DNA from 2 places in the Pseudomonas sp. GNP014 genome. Region 2 is predicted to be linked to the other one. Evidence: riboswitches for the same ligand, from Rfam matches in the RefSeq annotation. Region 2 holds a riboswitch; the other holds the start of a gene.

Region 1 (9,372 bases), on a different contig from region 2:
CAACGTCGTGAAGCAATCATCAATCAACGCGTGATTGCCGGCATGAGCCAAGAGGATGTTGAAAGCGCACTGGGCAAACCCGAAGGCGAATGTCCGCAGTTTCGACAACCAGCTATCGCTATGCTCAGTGAGGCCGCAGTGCTCAAGTCTTTGATTTAACTTGAGAGGGGATGCGTGAAGGGAAAAGCCAAATCCCGGACAGCAAAAAGCCCGCGTTAAACGCGGGCTTTTCGGTATATGGTGCACTCGACAGGATTCGAACCTGTGACCGCTCGGTTCGTAGCCGAGTACTCTATCCAGCTGAGCTACGAGTGCATTTTGTGTTTTTAGACCAGACCACAACTGGTTGAAGCCAAGTTATTTACATCGCTGCAACTAACTCTTGGACGGTGCACTCGACAGGATTCGAACCTGTGCCAGCACTTGTTTGTAGCCGAGTACTCTATCCAGCTGAGCTACGAGTGCATTTGTGTTTGTTAGACCAGATTATCAACACCTGGTTGAAGCCGAGTCATTTACATTGCTGCAACTGACTCTTAAATGGTGCACTCGACAGGATTCGAACCTGTGACCGCTCGGTTCGTAGCCGAGTAACTTATTTTAGACTTGAGGAAAGCTGCAAGTGCATTTGTTGCGCCGCATTATAGCCCGTTTAATCTCTCATTCAACCACTTTTTCTAGTAATTTCAACAACTTACCGAAAAAGCCAGATTACAACGTACTAAGCAAATAATGGCGGAGAACGGGGGATTCGAACCCCCGACACCCTTTTGAGGTGTACTCCCTTAGCAGTGGTAATGCTTTTGCCGACCTTGTGCCAGCTCTCCGCAACACGGGGCGTATATTAACCACCTTCTTCCCCGTTTGCAAACATAAAAAACGATAAAAATTAATGGCTTGGTTCTTCGTCCTTCTCTTTCTCTTTATACGCAGGTAAATTTCCTCAACGTGCATGAAGCCTACCTCTTTCGGGGTGTCATGCTGATACGCACTTGATTTCCTTTGACGCCAGGACACGGTCACGGTGATTTCGCCATCACCGATAATCAGGCTTTCTGCGATAAATTCGACGAGTTAGAATCAGCACAACCTCTCTCCTCACGCAATTCTTCAGGGACAACAGTCTGCAAAAAAAAGGCACCCGACCTACAACCGGAGCGATCGTAGCCCTACATGCCTGAGTATTGACCAGCGCGAGCAAAAGAACAGATCAGGGGCTCGCGCCATTCAAAAATAAAGGGCGCGGTCAGACCGCGCCCTTCATGTAAACGGAATGACTCGCCCTGACGGGCTGGAGCATCCAGTTCGAAAGCCGTGTGCAGAGCGCGCACGGCCATTTCAGGTTTCTTTTTATTACCACGGAAACCTTGATTTCCGACGTCGAAATACTCATTGGGCTGTCCACGTTTTTTTTTTCGCTGAGGCGTTTTCAAGCAATGGCCGGCGACGCCTGCGTGGAGCGCATGCCGACGCCGACGATCGAGACCTTGGCAATCTTGGTGTCGCCTACGACTTCACGGGCACCGATCTCGCGAGCGGTGTTTTCCAGCACGGTCTGTGCGCCCTGATAGTCGTTGCGGTGCACGGTGAAGGTGAAGTCGGTGGTGTTATCGTGCGCGACGTTCTGCACGATCATGTCGAGATCGATGTTCGCGGCACTGATCGGGCCGAGAATCTTGAACGCCACGCCCGGGGTGTCTGGCACGCCACGGATGGTCAGCTTGGCTTCATCGCGGTTGAAAGCGATGCCGGAAATGATCGGCTGTTCCATGGTTTCCTCTTCATCAATAGTAATGCGCGCGCCGCAGTTCCTCGAAGCCCTTGCCGGATACGCGCAGCGGAACGTTGTACTTGCCGGCGAATTCCACCGCACGGATCTGCAGCACCTTGGTAACGGAAGCCATTTCCAGCATCTCTTCGAAGGTGATCTTGTCCAGACGCTGAGCGACCGGCACCACACGCCGGTCGGCGGCGATACCATCGATGTCGGTGTAGGTTCGCACACTCATCGGCCTTCAAAGCCGAAACCTCAGATGACGGCTGTGGCGGTTGAACTGCGACGACCAGGTGATGTTGCCGTGCTCGTCGACGCCCTGGAAACCGGCGACAACAACGCGACCCGCCTTCAGATCACCACGAATTTTCTGGTCATCAATCTGCAAGGACAGCTGTTCATCGGCCGGCACCTGCTCGGTCAGGTCGCACTCTATTACCGGTGTACGACACCGCCGGCACACCGCGCTTGATCAGCGCCATCGCCAGCAGGGCAATCGTCACCTGCTCACCGGTGGAAACGATCACGTCCAGTTCGTCGCCGGGTAGTTGTTGGAGTGTCGCCACTGATTTGCTTGGCCAGTTTCACCGAGCAACTGTTGGTTTCGCCGCTCATTGCAGACAGCACAACCACGGTGGCCATCGCCGGCATCCGCAATTTCTTAACCTTGTCGGCGACCTGCTCGATCTCGACAGTGCCGACCGAGGTGCCTCCAAATTTCTGTACGATCAAAGCCATTTCAAAGCCGCCTCTGCCCATGAAGTGCTGGCCCCGAGAATCACTCGAACAGCCGCCGGGCCCGCCACTAGACTGCGGGCCGGACGGACTGCCTTATAAACCCTGCTCGACGAATGGAACGGTCAGCGCCAATGCGCCATCCAGTGGCCTGCCGGCGCTCGACATCTCGCCGCCCTGCGCCATGTCCGGACGACCACCGCCCTTCCCGCCCACTGCCGCAGCAGCCTGTTTCATCAAATCACCGGCTTTGAGTTGGCCAGTCAGGTCCTTGGTTACGCCTGCAACCAGTACGACCTTTTCCTCATGGACACTGCCGAGCAGGATTACTGCGCGGCCGAGTTTGTTTTTCAGCTGATCGACCAGCGCCAGCAGCGCCTTGCCGTCCTGACCATCCAGACGTGCGGCCAGAACCTTCACATCCTTGACGTCCACTGCCGAGTTCGACAGATCGTCGCCCGCGGCACTGGCAGCCTTGGCTTGCAACTGCTCGAGCTGCTTTTCCAGTGCGCGGTTGCGCTCCAGCACGGCCGACAGCTTGTCGATCAGGTTGTCGCGCACGCTCTTCCTCGACCAGGTTGGCCGCTTCCTTGAGTTGTTCTTCTGCCGCGTTCAAGTAGGCCAGTGCCGCAGCACCGGTGACTGCCTCGATACCACGCACGCCCGATGCCACACCGCCTTCTGTGATGATTTTCAGCAGGCCGATGTCGCCGGTACGGTTGGCGTGGATACCGCCGCACAGATAGTAGTCCCACGGAGAGATTCAGCCGCTCGATGCCGTCAGCACGCGCACGTTGTCGCCGTATTTCTCGCCGAACAGCGCCATCGCGCCTTTCTGCCGCGAATTTGATGGTCCGGTTTCGTGTTTCAACCGCGGAGTTCTTGCGAATCTCTGGGCGTTGACGATGTCTTCCAGCGCCTTGATTTGTTCGTCTTTTGATCGCTTCAAAGTGGCTGAAGTCGAAGCGCAGACGCTGGCTATCAACCAACGAACCTTTCTGTTGCACGTGCTCGCCCAAGACCTGACGCAGCGCAGCGTGCAGCAAGTGAGTGGCAGAGTGGTTGAGCGAAGCTCGCGCTGACGCACTTCGGCATCGACGTGGGTTTCCATCGGTTGCGCCGATGGCCAGGCTGCCCGAATCCAGCACACCGTGGTGCAGGAATGCGCCGCCGGTCTTGGTGGTGTCGCGAACGTCGAAACGTGCGCTACCGGCCTGCAGGAAACCACAGTCGCCGATCTGACCGCCGGACTCCGCGTAGAACGGCGTCTGATTCATAAAGTTATGACCGCCTCTTCGCCTTCATTCAAGACGTCGACCGACTGGCCATCTTTATAGATGGCGACAATTTTTGCCTGAACCGCTGGTGCGTTTCGGAACCGGTGAACTCGGTGGCCACATCAACCTTGACCAGGGTGTTGTAGTCCAGGCCGAACGAGCTGGCCTAGTGCGTACGAACACGCTGGGCTTCCATTTCACGCTCAAAGCTTCATCGGCGCACCCGTCAGGCCGCGCTCACGAGCGATGTCAGCTGTCGAGGTCCATCGGGGTCGTAGGTGTCGTAGAGTTTGAACACCACGTCGCCCGGCACCACGGTGCCTTGGAGTTCCAGCAGGTCCTGCTCGAGAATCTTCAGGCCGTGCTCCAGAGTCTTGGAGAACTGCTCTTCTTCGGCCTTGAGTACGCGCTCGATGTTGCTCTGCTGCTTCTTCAGTTCCGGGAAGGCTTCGCCCATCTCGGCGACCAGCGCAGCCACGATCTTGTAGAAGAAGCTGCCAGTGGCACCCAGCTTGTTGCCGTGACGGCAGGCACGACGAATGATCCGGCGCAGCACGTAGCCGCGGCCTTCGTTGGACGGCAGCACGCCGTCGGCAATCAGCGAAGCCGCACGAACGGATGTGGTCGGACACCACTTTCAGCGACGACTGATCGCCATTTTCGCAACCGATGGCTTCAGCCGAGGCTTTCAGCAGGTTCTTGAACAGGTCGATGTCATAGTTGGGATCGATGCGCTGCATCACCGCACGATCCCTGCCAAGCCCCATGCCGGTGTCGACCGACGGCGCTGGCAACGGATGCAACACGCCGTCGGCGGTGCGGTTGAACTGCATGAACACGTTGTTCCATATCTCGATGTAACGGTCGCCGTCTTCTTCCGGCGAACCCGGTGGGCCACCCCAGATGTGGTTGCCGTGATCGTAGAAAATCTCGGTGCATGGGCCGCACGGGCCGGGATCCCCATGGTCCAGAAGTTGTCGGACGCGTAAGGCGCGCCTTTGTTGTCGCCGATGCGGATCATGCGCTCGACCGGCACGCCGATCTCTTTGGTCCAGATGTCATACGCTTCGTCGTCGGTGGCGATGTGGACCAGGTTCTTCCTTCGGCAGTTTCAGAACGCCGGTCAGGAAGGTCCAGGCGAAGGTAATCGCGTCGTGCTTGAAATAGTCACCGAAGCTGAAGTTACCGAGCATTTCAAAGAATGGTGACGAGCGGTATAACCGACGTTTTCCAGGTCGCTGTTCTTGCCACCGGCGCGCACCCACTTTGCTGCTGGTTGCGCGGGTGTACGCGCGCTTTTCCTGGCCCAGGAAGCAGTCCTCGAACGGGTCGATCCCCGCGTTGGTGAACAGTAGGGTCGTCGTCGCCCGGAGTCTGAGCAGCTGGAGCAGAATGGCGCCGGCCTTGCTCTTCGAAGAAGCGAAGGAAGGCTTCACGGATTTCTGCGCTTTTCATTAGGTTTCATGGTGGCCGCGGCCAAAGGCCTGTTCGAAACGTCAACAGACGAAGCGACGGCAAGTGCTCGATGATATCGGCCCTGCGCGCGGGGTACAGCGTGTTTATACGATAGAGAGTGGTTAATTGGACGGCTAACGCTGTCACTTGCGCGAAAACTCGACGAATGTCGCGATCACTTGCTCGATTTGCGAGCGATTGACGTCCATGCGCGTCACGCGCAGGTGTGTGTGTCAATTCTTCTTATGCTCGTTGTGGCAAACCCGCTCTCGATCGTCTTGGTCGATGCCATCTGCACGTAGACCATGTTGGCTTCCTGGATGGGCTTGAGCCAGCTTAGCCGCCGGGCGTCGCCGAACTTCGGCGAAAATAGCGCGTTGGCGTGGTCGTCCGCCAGACGCTCGACGTTGTGATCCAGCGCATACAGCCCCGCTGCTGCGAGCAATCCGGCCTGGCGCATGCCGCCGCCTACCATTTTGCGCAGGCGGCGTGCTTTGCCGATCAACGCCTCGCGCTCGACAGCTCGTAGCTCGACCGGCGCACCGAGGCCCTTGGACAGGCACACCGAGACCGAATCGAAGTATTGGGTACCTCGTGGGCATCCACGCCCAGCTTGACCGCCGCGTTGTACAACCGCGCGCCATCCAGGTGCAGTTGCAGGCCGGTCACCCGCGAGTAAACTGGCGTGCCCGGGCCAGATACTCCAGCGCAGATCGTCGATGGCGTTTTCCAGCGCGAACAGAAACCGGTGGTGGGCGAAATGAAAGTCATCCGGTTTGATCGCCGCCGCGACCTGATCCAGATCCAGCGAACCATCGGCCTGCACCTTCCAGCGGCTGTGGCTGGATCGAGCCAAGCACTGCCGCGCCGCCGCCCTCGTACTTATAGGTGTGCGCCTGCTGGCCGACGATGTATTCGTCGCCACGTTCGCAGTGCGCCATCAACCCCAGCAGATTGCTCATGGTGCCGGTCGGCACGAACAGCGCCGCAGCAATACCGAGCGCCTGGCCAGTTCGGCTTCCAGACCATTGACCGTCGGGTCCTCGCGACACGTCGTCGCCGGCGTCCGCCGCCGTCATGGCGGTTCGAGCATGGCGGGAGTCGGTTGGGTGACGGTGTCGCTGCGAAGATCGATAACGCTCATGCAACTCTTGCCTTAAGTCAGCAGGGGAAATCCACGAAGGTGAGTTACCGCGGTCATGGCGCGGATTAATCAACCCTTGCGCAAGGAAAAGTCGTTTCGGGCAGTCAAAAAATTCGATGGCAATCATCGGAAGGTGTGCAACGCACAGACGCACAATCTGTGTTAAACGCCGCGCCGCCCGACAAAGGGCGGCAAAAACGTTCGGCAGGCGGGGTGGACTCCCCACCGGCGGTAATTGCGCGCAATGCGCATAGCCCGCGAGCGCTTGGCGACGCACACCGTTTTTGCGGTGGGTGGCGGCAAGGTCAGCAGACCCGGTGTGATTCCGGGGCCGACGGTCATAGTCCGGATGAAGAGAGAACGGGATTGAGCCCGCGCAAAGGGGCCGTCCGCGAGCAGTCGTGCGAGCGTGGGCTCCAATCCCTTTCGATTCATAACGCCCTGTTTTTCACACAAACAGGAGTCAGAACATGCAACCCACCGCTATCGACAGCAAAAGCAAACACCCACATGGCGAGCGCGTCGCGTTCATCCAGGCCTGCTGGCACAAGAAGGAAATCGTCGACCAGAGCCGTAAGGCTTCATGACCTGCTGAAATGCTGGCCCCTAGGGTCTACGAGGGTTGCCAGCATCGACTTCTTCGAGTCGGTGCGCCTTGAAATGCCCCTGCAGGCCGAGTCGCGGCCGAAGACCGGTCAGGCTGCTGCATCGTCGCTGTAGTCCTTGTGGTGGACGGCGGCATCTACCGTCACGAGTTCGTCGCCCAGTCGGTGGTCAGCGGCTTCATGCAGGTGCAGCTCGTAGACCGAACTGCTGTTCGGTGTCCTGTGGATGTGATCATCTCCATGGCGTGGGTGAAGAACATCAGAAGTTCTTCTTCGAGCATTTTGTGCACAAGGGTCAGGAAGCGGGCGGCAGCGGCGAGACGCTGCGCAAGGTTCGCGCACTGCGCCGCAGTGAGCCGCATGCTGTAGCGGTCTGATAGCCCATGGGTGAGGCCTTGGGCCTCACTCTTTCCACTGTGGAGCGAGTCCTGCTCGCGAAAGCGGACTGACAGCCAACTCAAATGTTGAATGTCAGATTGCATTCGCGAGAAGCTCGCTCCACAGTGGTTTTGTGTAGACCTTGCGATTGAGGTCAGGCGAGGTTTTCGTCGCCGGCTTCGACGATCAGGATGCCCGGCGCAGGCCCTGTTCTCGTAGACCTTCGGATCGAGGAGATGATCCGTGCGCCCTCTTCCTCGATGACCCAGCGGGTATTGGCCAGGTCTTCGGCCAGCAGATACCCCACATCCAGCTGGAAAAGTTCTCGATGTCCGCCGGCAGATTCAGGCGAAAGCATTGCTGCGCTCGATGATTTCCCGGGCCACGCTGAACAGCTGCAAACCGTCCAGGCCTTCTTCGGCCAGACCCGGCTGATTGCCTTCGATGATCTGCTGCAGGCGGGTTTCCAGGCGCGAAACGTCGACCCCTTCGTTTTGCCCGAACGGCCGCGCCTTGCCCAGTTCCAGAGTAAAGGCCTCGGCACCGAGCTTGTCGTAGGTGTAGGAGCTGAACACGATCGACGGCTTGTTCTGCAGCAGCACCGCCTCCATCCCGGCGGCACGCAGGCGCGCCAGTTCGCGGCGCGAATGCTGGCGACCGTCCTTCCACGGATACAGGGCGAACTGGCGCCGATCTTCGAGCCACGAATCGCCGTGTGCAGGTCGTAATGCAGGCGATCACGAGTCCGGGATACGCGGAAGAAACTTGCCGCCAGTCGCTCCAGCTCACAGGCGCGCAGCGCTTCGGATGCCAGTGGGTTTGTTCATGACGGCCGTTGAACAGCCGATTGACGTCCTGCTCGACGAAGCGCTCGCCTTTACGAATCGCTTCCGGATTGCCGAACAGAAACAGAATGCGTGCGCGCGGCTTCAGGTCGCCGCGAGCGATGAGCAGCCGATCGAAGCCGATCGGCGCGGTTTCATTGCCGGCACGCCTGCCGACAACAGGTCGAGGATCGCTCGCTGCGCTTCGGGTGGCCGTACTTCCAGCGCACCCTCGCTCAACCAGCGCATGCGCACGCCTTCGACAGTCAGTTGAGCTTCTCTTGCGGTTCGCGGCCGGCGAGGTCAGTTCAAGCAGTTTGCCGAGGGCGAACAAGAAGCGGTTTCGTAGCGGTTGCCGGTCGAGTTTCGGCTGGTGCACGTGATCCTCGTCAGCGCCGAGGTCAGCCGGTTCCATTTCCAGTTGCAGACTTACCAGATTAGTTCCGCCAAAGTGGCGGTACAGCAAATTGGCGTACTCTTCGTCACCTTCCTCGACGTCCACGCCAATCAGCAGTTGGCCACGGCCATCCTGCTGGATCCACAGCTCTTTGCCTTGCCACATGACCGCGACGCGGGTGGCGTCAGGTTGGCAGTTGTGTGCCGTCGGTATCTTCAAGGTTGAGCTGGAGGGGAATTGCTCCAGGTTTAACTCTGGGGAGACAAGCCGCGCGCCGCATTCAGGCGACGCGCCGGCCATCAATTGATCTGGAATGGATAAACCGCGCCCAGTTTAAGGATTTGCGTCAGTTCATCCAGTGCCGTCCGGCATTCAAGCAGCAATTGCGGCGCTCGCTGAATATCGCTCTCGCTTTAGGCGTGTCGCGGATAGGCCTTCTTCAACGGATGCGCGATGCAACGGTATAAATGGTGCGTTAATGCATAACCTCGGGTCCACCGCCGCCAGTTCGGTTTCGTTGAGCGCGACACGCAGACGCAGGCACGCCGGGCCACCACCGTTCTGCATGCTTTGTTTGAGGTCGAAGACTTTCACTTCGCGGATCAGGCCGCCGGCGAGCCGGTCAGACTTTGCAGGTAAGCCCACACGCGCTCGTTGGCCTGGCATTCCTGCGGCACGATCAACAACATCGAACCGTCAGCGCGATAGGAAGCCGCCCGTCGAACAGGTACGAGTGCACGGCATCATCTCGACGCTGACCGCCGAACGCGGCACGCAGATGGA
Region 2 (9,372 bases):
GTTCGAAACGTCAACAGACGAAGCGACGGCAAAGGGCCGCATTATATCGGCCCTGCGCGCGGGGTACAGCGTGTTTATACGATAGAAACGGTCAATTGGACGGCTAACGCTGTCACTTGCGCGAAAACTCGACGAATGTCGCGATCACTTGCTCGATTTGCGAGCGATTGACGTCCATGTGCGTGACCATGCGCAGACGTGCGGCGGCGCTCAATTTAATCCCGCGCTCGGCGGCAAACGCCTTGATCGCTTCGGCTTTATCGCCCATCTGCACGTAGACCATGTTGGTCTGCACGGGCTCGACGCTAAACCCGGCGTCGCGCAGACCTTCGGCCAAAAATAGCGCGTTGGCGTGGTCGTCCGCCAGACGCTCGACGTTGTGATCCAGCGCATACAGCCCCGCTGCTGCGAGCAATCCGGCCTGGCGCATGCCGCCGCCTACCATTTTGCGCAGGCGGCGTGCTTTGCCGATCAATGCCTCGGCGCCGCACAGCACCGAGCCGACCGGCGCACCGAGGCCCTTGGACAGGCACACCGAGACCGAATCGAAGTATTGGGTAATCTCGTGGGCATCCACGCCCAGCTTGACCGCCGCGTTGTACAACCGCGCGCCATCCAGGTGCAGTTGCAGGCCATGATCCTGAGTAAACTGGCGTGCCCGGGCCAGATACTCCAGCGGCAGCACCTTGCCTTGCATGGTGTTTTCCAGCGCCAACAGACGGGTGCGGGCGAAATGAAAGTCATCCGGTTTGATCGCCGCCGCGACCTGATCCAGATCCAGCGAACCATCGGCCTGCACTTCCAGCGGCTGTGGCTGGATCGAGCCAAGCACTGCCGCGCCGCCGCCCTCGTACTTATAGGTGTGCGCCTGCTGGCCGACGATGTATTCGTCGCCACGTTCGCAGTGCGCCATCAACCCCAGCAGATTGCTCATGGTGCCGGTCGGCACGAACAGCGCCGCAGCAAAACCCAGGCGCCTGGCCAGTTCGGCTTCCAGACGATTGACCGTCGGATCTTCGCCATACACGTCGTCGCCGGTGTCCGCCGCCGTCATGGCGTCGAGCATGGCGGGAGTCGGTTGGGTGACGGTGTCGCTGCGAAGATCGATAACGCTCATGAACCTGGCCTCAAGTCAGCAGGGGAAATCCCTTTACGAAGGTGAATTACTGCGGTCATGGCGCGGATTAATCAACCCTTGCGCAAGGAAAAGTCGTTTCGGGCAGTCAAAAAATTCGATGGCAATCATCGGAAAGGCGCAATGCACAGACGCACAATCTGTGTTAAAAACGCTGCGCCGCCCGACAAAGGGCGGCAAAAACGTTCTCAGGGCGGGGTGCAATTCCCCACCGGCGGTAATTGCGCGCAATGCGCATAGCCCGCGAGCGCTTGGCGACGCACACCGTTTTTGCGGTGGGTGGCGGCAAGGTCAGCAGACCCGGTGTGATTCCGGGGCCGACGGTCATAGTCCGGATGAAGAGAGAACGGGATTGACGCCAAAGGGCCGTCCGCGAGCAGTCGTGCGAGCGTGCGCACCCTTGAATCCCTTTCGATTCATAACGCCCTGTTTTTCACACGAAACAGAAGTCAGAACATGCAACCCACCGCTATCGACAGCAAAAGCAAACACCCACATGGCGAGCGCGTCGCGTTCATCCAGGCCTGCTCGGCACAAGGAAATCGTCGACCAGAGCCGTAAAGGCTTCATCACCGAAATGCTGGCCCAGGGTTATCAGGAATCGGACATCGACTTCTTCGAAGTCGGCGGCGCCTTTGAAATGCCCCTGCACGCCAAGTTGCTGGCCAAGACCGGTCGTTATGCCGGCATCGTCGCTGCAGCCCTGGTGGTGGACGGCGGCATCTACCGTCACGAGTTCGTCGCCCAGTCGGTGGTCAGCGGCTTGATGCAGGTGCAGCTGGAGACCGAAGTGCCGGTGTTCTCGGTGTCCCTGACCCCGCACCACTTCCATGCCGGCGAAGAACATCAGAAGTTCTTCTTCGAGCATTTTGTGCACAAGGGTCAGGAAGCGGCGCGGACGTGCGCGGATACGCTGCGCAAGGTTCGCGCACTGCGCCGCAGTGAGCCGCATGCTGTAGCGGTCTGATAGCCCATGGGTGAGGCCTTGGGCCTCACTCTTTCCACTGTGGGAGCGAGCTTGCTCGCGAAAGCGGACTGACAGCCAACTCAAATGTTGAATGTCAGATTGCATTCGCGAGCAAGCTCGCTCCCACAGTGGTTTTGTGTAGACCTTGCGATTGAGGTCAGGCGAGGTTTTCGTCGCCGGTCGGCACGATCAGGATGCCCGCGCGCAGGCCGTTCTTGACCTTCGGATTAGGGAAGATGATCCGTGCGCCCTCTTCCTCGATGACCCAGCGGGTATTGGCCAGGTCTTCGGCCAGCAGATACCCCACATCCAGCTCGGAAAAGTTCTCGATGTCCGCCGGCAGATTCAGGCGAAAGGCATCGCTGTGCTTGATGATTTCCCGGGCCACGCTGAACAGCTGCAAACCGTCCAGGCCTTCTTCGGCCAGACCCGGCTCATTGCCTTCGATGATCTGCTGCAGGCGGGTTTCCAGGCGCGAAACGTCGACCCCTTCGTTTTGCCCGAACGGCCGCGCCTTGCCCAGTTCCAGAGTAAAGGCCTCGGCACCGAGCTTGTCGTAGGTGTAGGAGCTGAACACGATCGACGGCTTGTTCTGCAGCAGCACCGCCTCCATCCCGGCGGCACGCAGGCGCGCCAGTTCGCGGCGCGAATGCTGGCGACCGTCCTTCCACGGATACAGGGCGAACTGCTCGATCTTCGAGCCACGAATCGCCGTGTGCAGGTCGTAATGCAGGCGATCACGATCCGGCAGACTGAAGAAACTTGCCGCCAGTCGCTCCAGCTCACAGGCGCGCAGCGCTTCGGAACCACTGGTTTGTTCATGACGGCCGTTGAACAGCCGATTGACGTCCTGCTCGACGAAGCGCTCGCCTTTACGAATCGCTTCCGGATTGCCGAACAGAAACAGAATGCGTGCGCGCGGCTTCAGGTCGCCGCGAGCGATGTCATGCAGCAGCCGATCGAGTAACTCGATCGGCGCGGTTTCATTGCCGTGGATGCCTGCCGACAGCAGCAGGTCCAGGCCATTGTCACGCGCTTCGGGTGGCCGTACTTCCAGCGCACCCTCGCTCAACCAGCGCATGCGCACGCCTTCGACAGTCAGTTGAGTCTTCTCCGCCGGTTCGCGGCCGGCGAGGGTCAGTTCAAGCAGTTTGCCGAGGGCGAGCATAGAGCGGTTTCCTTAGTGATCGTGGTTGCAATCCGGGCCGTGCACGTGATCCTCGTCAGCGCCGAGGTCAGCCGGTTCCATTTCCAGTTGCAGACTTACCAGATTAGTCGCCAATGGGCGCAGCAGCAGATTGGCGTACTCTTCGTCACCTTCCTCGACGTCCACGCCAATCAGCAGTTGGCCACGGCCATCCTGCTGGATCCACAGCTCTTTGCCTTGCCACATGACCGCGACGCGGGTGCACGAGGTTGGCAGTTGTGTGCCGTCGGTATCTTCAAGGATCAGCTGCAGGGAATCGCTCATGTTTTTACTCTCTTGGGGAGACAAGCCGCGCGCCGCATTCAGGCGACGCGCCGGCCATCAATTGATCTGGAATGGATAAACCGCGCCCAGTTTAAGGATTTGCGTCAGTTCATCCAGTGCCGTCCGGCATTCAAGCAGCAATTGCGGGTCCGCCAGATCGCTCTCGCTCAGGCGGTCGCGATAGTGCTTTTCAACCCATGCGGTCAATGAACCGTACAACGGCGCGGTCATGATAACCCCTGGGTTGACCGCCGCCAGTTCGGTTTCGTTGAGCGCGACACGCAGACGCAGGCACGCCGGGCCACCACCGTTCTGCATGCTTTGTTTGAGGTCGAAGACTTTCACTTCGCGGATCAGGCCGCCGGAGCTGGTCAGACTTTGCAGGTAAGCCCACACGCGCTCGTTGGCCTGGCATTCCTGCGGCACGATCAACAACATCGAACCGTCAGGGCGCGACAGCAACTGGCTGTTGAACAGGTACGAGCGCACGGCATCATCGACGCTGACCGCCGAACGCGGCACGCAGATGGACTGGAACTTGCCGCCGACGTTGGCGAGCTTGCCTTGCAGCTCGGCCAGCATGTGCTCAGTCTCAAGGAACGCGTCCTCGTGATAGAACAGCACCTCGCCGTTGCCCACCGCGATCACGTCGTTGTGGAACACGCCCTGATCAATCACGTTCGGATTCTGCTGAGCGTAAACCACGCCCTCGTCCCGCAGACCGTGCAGACGCGCTACGGCTTGCGACGCTTCCAGAGTCTGGCGCGCCGGGTATTTCTGCGGCGCCGGGTAACGAGTGTCAAATGCGCTGCGACCGAACACGAAGAACTCGACACCGGCCTCGCCGTATTCACGACAGAAACGCGTGTGGTTGGCGGCGCCTTCGTCACCGAACTGCGCCACCGCCGGCAAGGCGGCGTGGTGGGCGAAGTGCTGCTGATCGGCGAACATCGCCCCCAACACGCGACTAGTGGTCGGGTGCTCGATGCTGCGGTGGTATTTGCAGTTGAGGTTGGCGGCGGTGAAATGCACGCGACCGTCAGCAGTGTCGGCGCTCGGGCTGACGGTGGCGGCGTTGGCCACCCACATGCTCGACGCCGAGCAACTGGCGACCAGCAGCGGCATGGCCTCTTTGGCAGCGCGCTCGATCACTTGCGCGTCGGTGCCACTGAAACCCAGACGGCGCAACGCAGCCACGTCCGGACGCTCCTGCGGCGCCAGCACGCCTTGCTGAAAGCCCATGTCCATCAGCGCTTTCATTTTCGCCAGACCTTGCAGCGCCGCTTCCTTCGGATTCGAGGATTGCTGGCTGTTGCTCTGGGACGCAACGTTGCCGTAGGACAGACCACCGTAGTTATGGGTCGGCCCCACTAGACCGTCAAAATTGACTTCATAGGATTTCATCAGCGAGGCTCCACGAGAATCTGTTGTTATAGGCTTCAGTAACTAACTGTTCAGTGCGACCGCGTCGCGGCCATCGCTGGCAAGCCAGCTCCCACAGGATTAGCAGTGTTCACAGACTCTGTGGACGACTCAATCCCTGTGGGAGCTGGCTTGCCAGCGATAGGCATCAGACCATTTTCACGCCAGGCGTCAGGGCCGCCGGCAACACCAGGCTCGGGGTTTCCAGCGAGGCCACCGGGTACGCGCAGTAATCTGCCGCGTAGTAGGCGCTGGCGCGATGGTTGCCCGAAGCGCCGACACCGCCGAACGGCGCGCTGCTCGCGGCGCCGGTCAGCTGTTTGTTCCAGTTGACGATACCGGCGCGGCTTTCCAGCCAGAACTGCTGATAACGCGCTTCGGAATCGGACAGCAAACCTGCCGCCAGGCCATACGCGGTGTCGTTGGCTTCAGCGATCGCTGCAGCAAAATCGGTGTAGCGGATCACTTGCAGCAACGGGCCGAACAGTTCTTCGTCCGGACGCTCGGCGACTGCGCTCACATCTAGAATGCCCGGGGTCAGCAAGGCCGATTGCGCCTGTGGCTGAGTCATTGCCAGCAGCGACACGGCGCCATTGGCCAGCAGATGTTGCTGGGCATCCATCAGCGCTTTGGCCGCGCCAAGGGAAATCACCGACCCCATGAACGGCGCCGGTTGCTGATCGAACGCACCCACCTCAATCGTCGAGCTGACTTCAACCAGACGCTTGAGCAGGCTGTCGCCCCACGCACCTTGCGGCACCAGCAGACGACGGGCGCAGGTGCAGCGCTGGCCTGCAGAAATGAACGCCGACTGAATGATCGTGTACACCGCCGCGTCCAGATCAGCCACCTGATCGACCACCAGCGGGTTATTGCCGCCCATTTCCAGCGCGAGGATCTTGTCCGGACGTCCGGCGAACTGCTGATGCAGGTGATTGCCGGTGCGGCTCGAACCGGTGAAGAACAGACCGTCGATGCCCGGGTTCGCCGCCAGCGCGATGCCGGTTTCACGAGCGCCTTGCAGCAGGTTCAACACGCCGGCCGGCAGACCGGCTTCGATCCAGCACTTGACCGTCAGCTCGGCGACTTTCGGCGTCAGTTCGCTGGGCTTGAACAGCACGCTGTTACCGGCCAGCAGCGCCGGTACGATGTGCCCGTTCGGCAAGTGGCCCGGGAAGTTGTAAGGGCCGAACACCGCGACCACGCCGTGTGGCTTGTGGCGCAGCACGGCGGTGGCGTCGCCCAACGGGCCGCTCTTCTCGCCGGTGCGTTCGCGGTAGCTTTGCACCGAAATCGCGATCTTGTTGACCATGCTGGTGACTTCGGTCGCGGCTTCCCACAGCGGCTTGCCGGTTTCCTCACCGATGGTGCGGGCCAGTTCGTCGCTGTGGTTTTTCAGGGCGGCGGCAAAGGCCTCGAGCACGCTGATGCGCTCGTCGAGCGAACGGCGCGCCCAGCCCGGGAATGCCTGACGCGCCGCCTGCACGGCGGACTCGACCTGAGCGGCGGTGGCGCCCTCCCCCGACCACAGCACTTGCTGGGTCACCGGGTTCAGCGACTGAAAGGCTTCGCCCTGACCGGCCAGCCATTCACCTGCGATGTATAGCGAATTCATTATTTCGACTCCCGGGCAGCAGACAACGCCACGGCGCGCACTTGATCGCCGGCGTTGAGTTGAAGACGTTTGGCGGTCAGCGGATCGACCACCAGCGTGCCGGCGGCCAGACGGGCCGGGGCAGCGGTGATGCGGCAATCTTCGCGTTTGCGGTTATGGATGATGAACGGCGTAGCGTCATCGCCCGGCGTACCGATCGCCAGCACCAGCGCTTCGCTGTCACGCACGGCGCGGATCTTGCTGGTTTCGCACTCGATGGCAGGGCCGGCGTCGAAGATATCGACGTAACCCTGATAACTGAAGCCTTCGCCCTTGAGCATCGCCAGCGCGGGCTCGGTGTCCGGGTGCACCTGGCCGATGACGTTGCGCGCATCCGGCGAGAGGAAGCAGGTGTACAGCGGGAATTTCGGCATCAGTTCGGCGATGAACGCCTTGTTGCCGACACCGGTCAGGTAATCGGCCTGACTGAATTCCATTTTGAAGAAGTGCCGACCCAGGCTTTCCCAGAACGGCGAACGCCCGGCTTCGTCGGAGACACCGCGCATCTCGGCGATGATCTTGTTGCCGAACAGCTCCGGGAACTCGGCGATGAACAGCATGCGTGCCTTGGACAACATGCGGCCATTGAGGCCGGTGCGGTAATCGGCGTGCAGGAACAGCGAGCACAGCTCGGAATTGCCGGTCAGGTCGTTGGCGAGGAACAGCGTCGGGATCTCGCGATAGATGTTCAGCTCCTGCGAGGCGCTGACGGTCAGGCCGACACGGAAGTTGTACCACGGCTCACGCATCCCGACCGCGCCGGCGATGGCGGAAATCCCCACCACGCGACCGTTGTCGTCTTCGAGCACGAACAGGTAGTCCGCATCACCACGGCCGGCTTCGCCGCGAAAAGTCTTCTCGGCCCAGCCGACCCGGTGGGTCAGGCGTTCTTCGTTGGCTGGCAAAGTAGTCAGGCCGGTGCCGGTGCTGCGGGCCAGGTCGATCAGCGCGGATAAATCGCTGCTGCGTACGGGACGAACAATCATGCTATCTCCTCAAACGGGCCGCCTTCGCCACCCGTGAAACTCGCTAAGGCGTTAAACCGCCACCAGGCGCACGCTGGCACCTTCACCGACGCCCAGGGCTTCGGCCGCTTCCAGATCCAGGGTCACCGGTTTGCCCGGCGCGTAGTCCAGCTCCAGCAACACCGCGCGGTAATCCTGCAACTGCGCGTTGGCCACCAGATACTGGCGCCCGGCACCTTTGACCGGCTCACCGATCTTCACCGGCACCACGCGGCTCTGGGCGATCGAACGAATCCCCGAAACCCGCGCATGCAGGGTCGGGCCACCGTCGAAGATGTCGATGTAGTGATCGGTCTCGAAGCCTTCGCGCATCAGGATGTCGAAGGTGATCTGCGCACGCGGATGCACCTGGCCCATCGCTTCTTGAGCGGAATCCGGCAGCAGCGGCACGTAGATCGGGTAATGCGGCATCAGCTCGGCGAGGAACGTGCGGCTCTTCAGGCCACACAGGCGCTCGGCCTCGGCATAGTTGAGGTCGAAGAAGTTGCGACCGATCGCGTCCCAGAACGGCGAATCACCGTTCTCGTCGCTGTAGCCAACGATCTCGGTCACCACCGAATCAGCGAAACGCTCCGGGTGGCTGGCGACGAACAGCAGACGGCCACGGGAATTGAGCTCGGACCACGGCGACCCCACCAGCTCGCGCTGCACGTAGAAACTGGTCAGCAGGCTGTTGCCGGTCAGGTCGTGGCATTGCGAGAGCACGTGGATCTTGTTGTGGATCTTCAGCTCGCGGGAGGCGTGGACGAAGGTCTCGTTGCGGAAGCTGTAGAACGGCTCCGAATAACCGGCCGAAGCAACGATGGCCGAACAGCCGACCAGTTTGCCGGTGGCGGTGTCTTCGAGGACGAAGAAGTAACTCTCTTCACCGTTGAAGCTGACTTCGGCGGCAAACGAGGCTTCGCTTGCGGCGATCTTGTCGCTCAGACGTTCCACGTCATCCGGCAAGGAAGTGACACCAATCGGACTGTCCGCAGCCAGACGCTGTACCTCGCCCAGATCAGCCATTTGCGCAGGGCGCATCACCAGCATGGTGTCACTCCTTTTCTCTTATCAATTCACAGAAAAAACACCGGACACTGTGGGAGCGAGCTTGCTCGCGAAAGCGGTATATCAGTCAGCTTAGATGGCGACTGACACTCCTTCTTCGCGAGCAAGCTCGCTCCCACATTGATAGTGCTCGGTATCAAAAAATTTGATCGACGCCTGAAAAAACTCCAGGCGTCGAAGGGTCTATCAGGCTTGCGTCAGTTTTGCTGCGGCGCGTTCGAAGCGATCCAGACCAGCGTCGATATCGGCATCTTCGACCACCAGGCTCGGAGCGAAACGAATCACGTCCGGGCCGGCCTGCAGAATCATCAGGCCTTCTTTTTCAGCGGCGTTGAAGATGTCCTTGGCCTTGCCTTTCCAGGCATCGCTCAGTACGCAACCGATCAACAGACCGAGGCCACGCACCTGAGTGAACAGGCCGTACTTCTCGCCGATCTGCTGCAGACGGGTCTTGAATTTGTCGTGCTTGGCGTTGACGCCGTTCAGCACCTCAGGGGTGTTGATCACGTCAATGACCGCTTCGGCTACCGCGCACGCCAGCGGGTTGCCGCCGTAAGTGGTGCCGTGGGTGCCGACGACCAGATGTTTGGCCAGTGCTTCGGTGGTCAGCATCGCCGCGATCGGGAAACCACCGCCCAGGCTCTTGGC

Evidence for each region. Region 2 has a riboswitch for FMN ahead of ACXX9E_RS26490 (6,7-dimethyl-8-ribityllumazine synthase). Riboswitches for the same ligand answer to the same signal wherever they lie in the genome.
Region 1: it holds a riboswitch for FMN, as region 2 does, so the genes downstream of both, ACXX9E_RS29155 (6,7-dimethyl-8-ribityllumazine synthase) here and ACXX9E_RS26490 (6,7-dimethyl-8-ribityllumazine synthase) in region 2, are expected to answer to the same signal.

The regions. Positions count from the first base shown of each region.
Region 1 is NZ_JBTGUS010000012.1:113-9,484, reverse strand. It holds partial or broken gene ACXX9E_RS29225 (cell envelope protein SmpA) at 1-219, shown strand, start outside; tRNA gene ACXX9E_RS29220 (tRNA-Arg) at 239-315, opposite strand; tRNA gene ACXX9E_RS29215 (tRNA-OTHER) at 391-465, opposite strand; tRNA gene ACXX9E_RS29210 (tRNA-Arg) at 542-626, opposite strand; tRNA gene ACXX9E_RS29205 (tRNA-Ser) at 734-827, opposite strand; partial or broken gene ACXX9E_RS29200 (carbon storage regulator) at 890-1,062, opposite strand; partial or broken gene ACXX9E_RS29195 (aspartate kinase) at 1,278-2,512, opposite strand; gene ACXX9E_RS29190 (DHHA1 domain-containing protein) at 2,606-3,070, opposite strand; gene ACXX9E_RS29185 (hypothetical protein) at 3,273-3,620, opposite strand; partial or broken gene ACXX9E_RS29180 (alanine--tRNA ligase-related protein) at 3,685-3,786, opposite strand; gene ACXX9E_RS29175 (alanine--tRNA ligase-related protein) at 4,013-4,372, opposite strand; partial or broken gene ACXX9E_RS29170 (alanine--tRNA ligase-related protein) at 4,455-5,222, opposite strand; partial or broken gene ACXX9E_RS29165 (hypothetical protein) at 5,388-5,806, opposite strand; gene ACXX9E_RS29160 (beta-eliminating lyase-related protein) at 6,009-6,320, opposite strand; FMN riboswitch at 6,581-6,751, shown strand; partial or broken gene ACXX9E_RS29155 (6,7-dimethyl-8-ribityllumazine synthase) at 6,856-7,367, shown strand; partial or broken gene astE (succinylglutamate desuccinylase) at 7,523-8,526, opposite strand; partial or broken gene ACXX9E_RS29145 (hypothetical protein) at 8,560-8,869, opposite strand; partial or broken gene ACXX9E_RS29140 (N-succinylarginine dihydrolase) at 8,889-9,372, opposite strand, start outside.
Region 2 is NZ_JBTGUS010000001.1:5,875,840-5,885,211, forward strand. It holds gene ltaE (low-specificity L-threonine aldolase) at 113-1,117, opposite strand; FMN riboswitch at 1,316-1,487, shown strand; partial or broken gene ACXX9E_RS26490 (6,7-dimethyl-8-ribityllumazine synthase) at 1,592-2,102, shown strand; gene astE (succinylglutamate desuccinylase) at 2,260-3,270, opposite strand; gene ACXX9E_RS26500 (topoisomerase II) at 3,283-3,573, opposite strand; gene astB (N-succinylarginine dihydrolase) at 3,631-4,977, opposite strand; gene astD (succinylglutamate-semialdehyde dehydrogenase) at 5,144-6,613, opposite strand; gene aruG (arginine N-succinyltransferase) at 6,610-7,635, opposite strand; gene aruF (arginine/ornithine succinyltransferase subunit alpha) at 7,687-8,706, opposite strand; gene ACXX9E_RS26525 (aspartate aminotransferase family protein) at 8,911-9,372, opposite strand, start outside.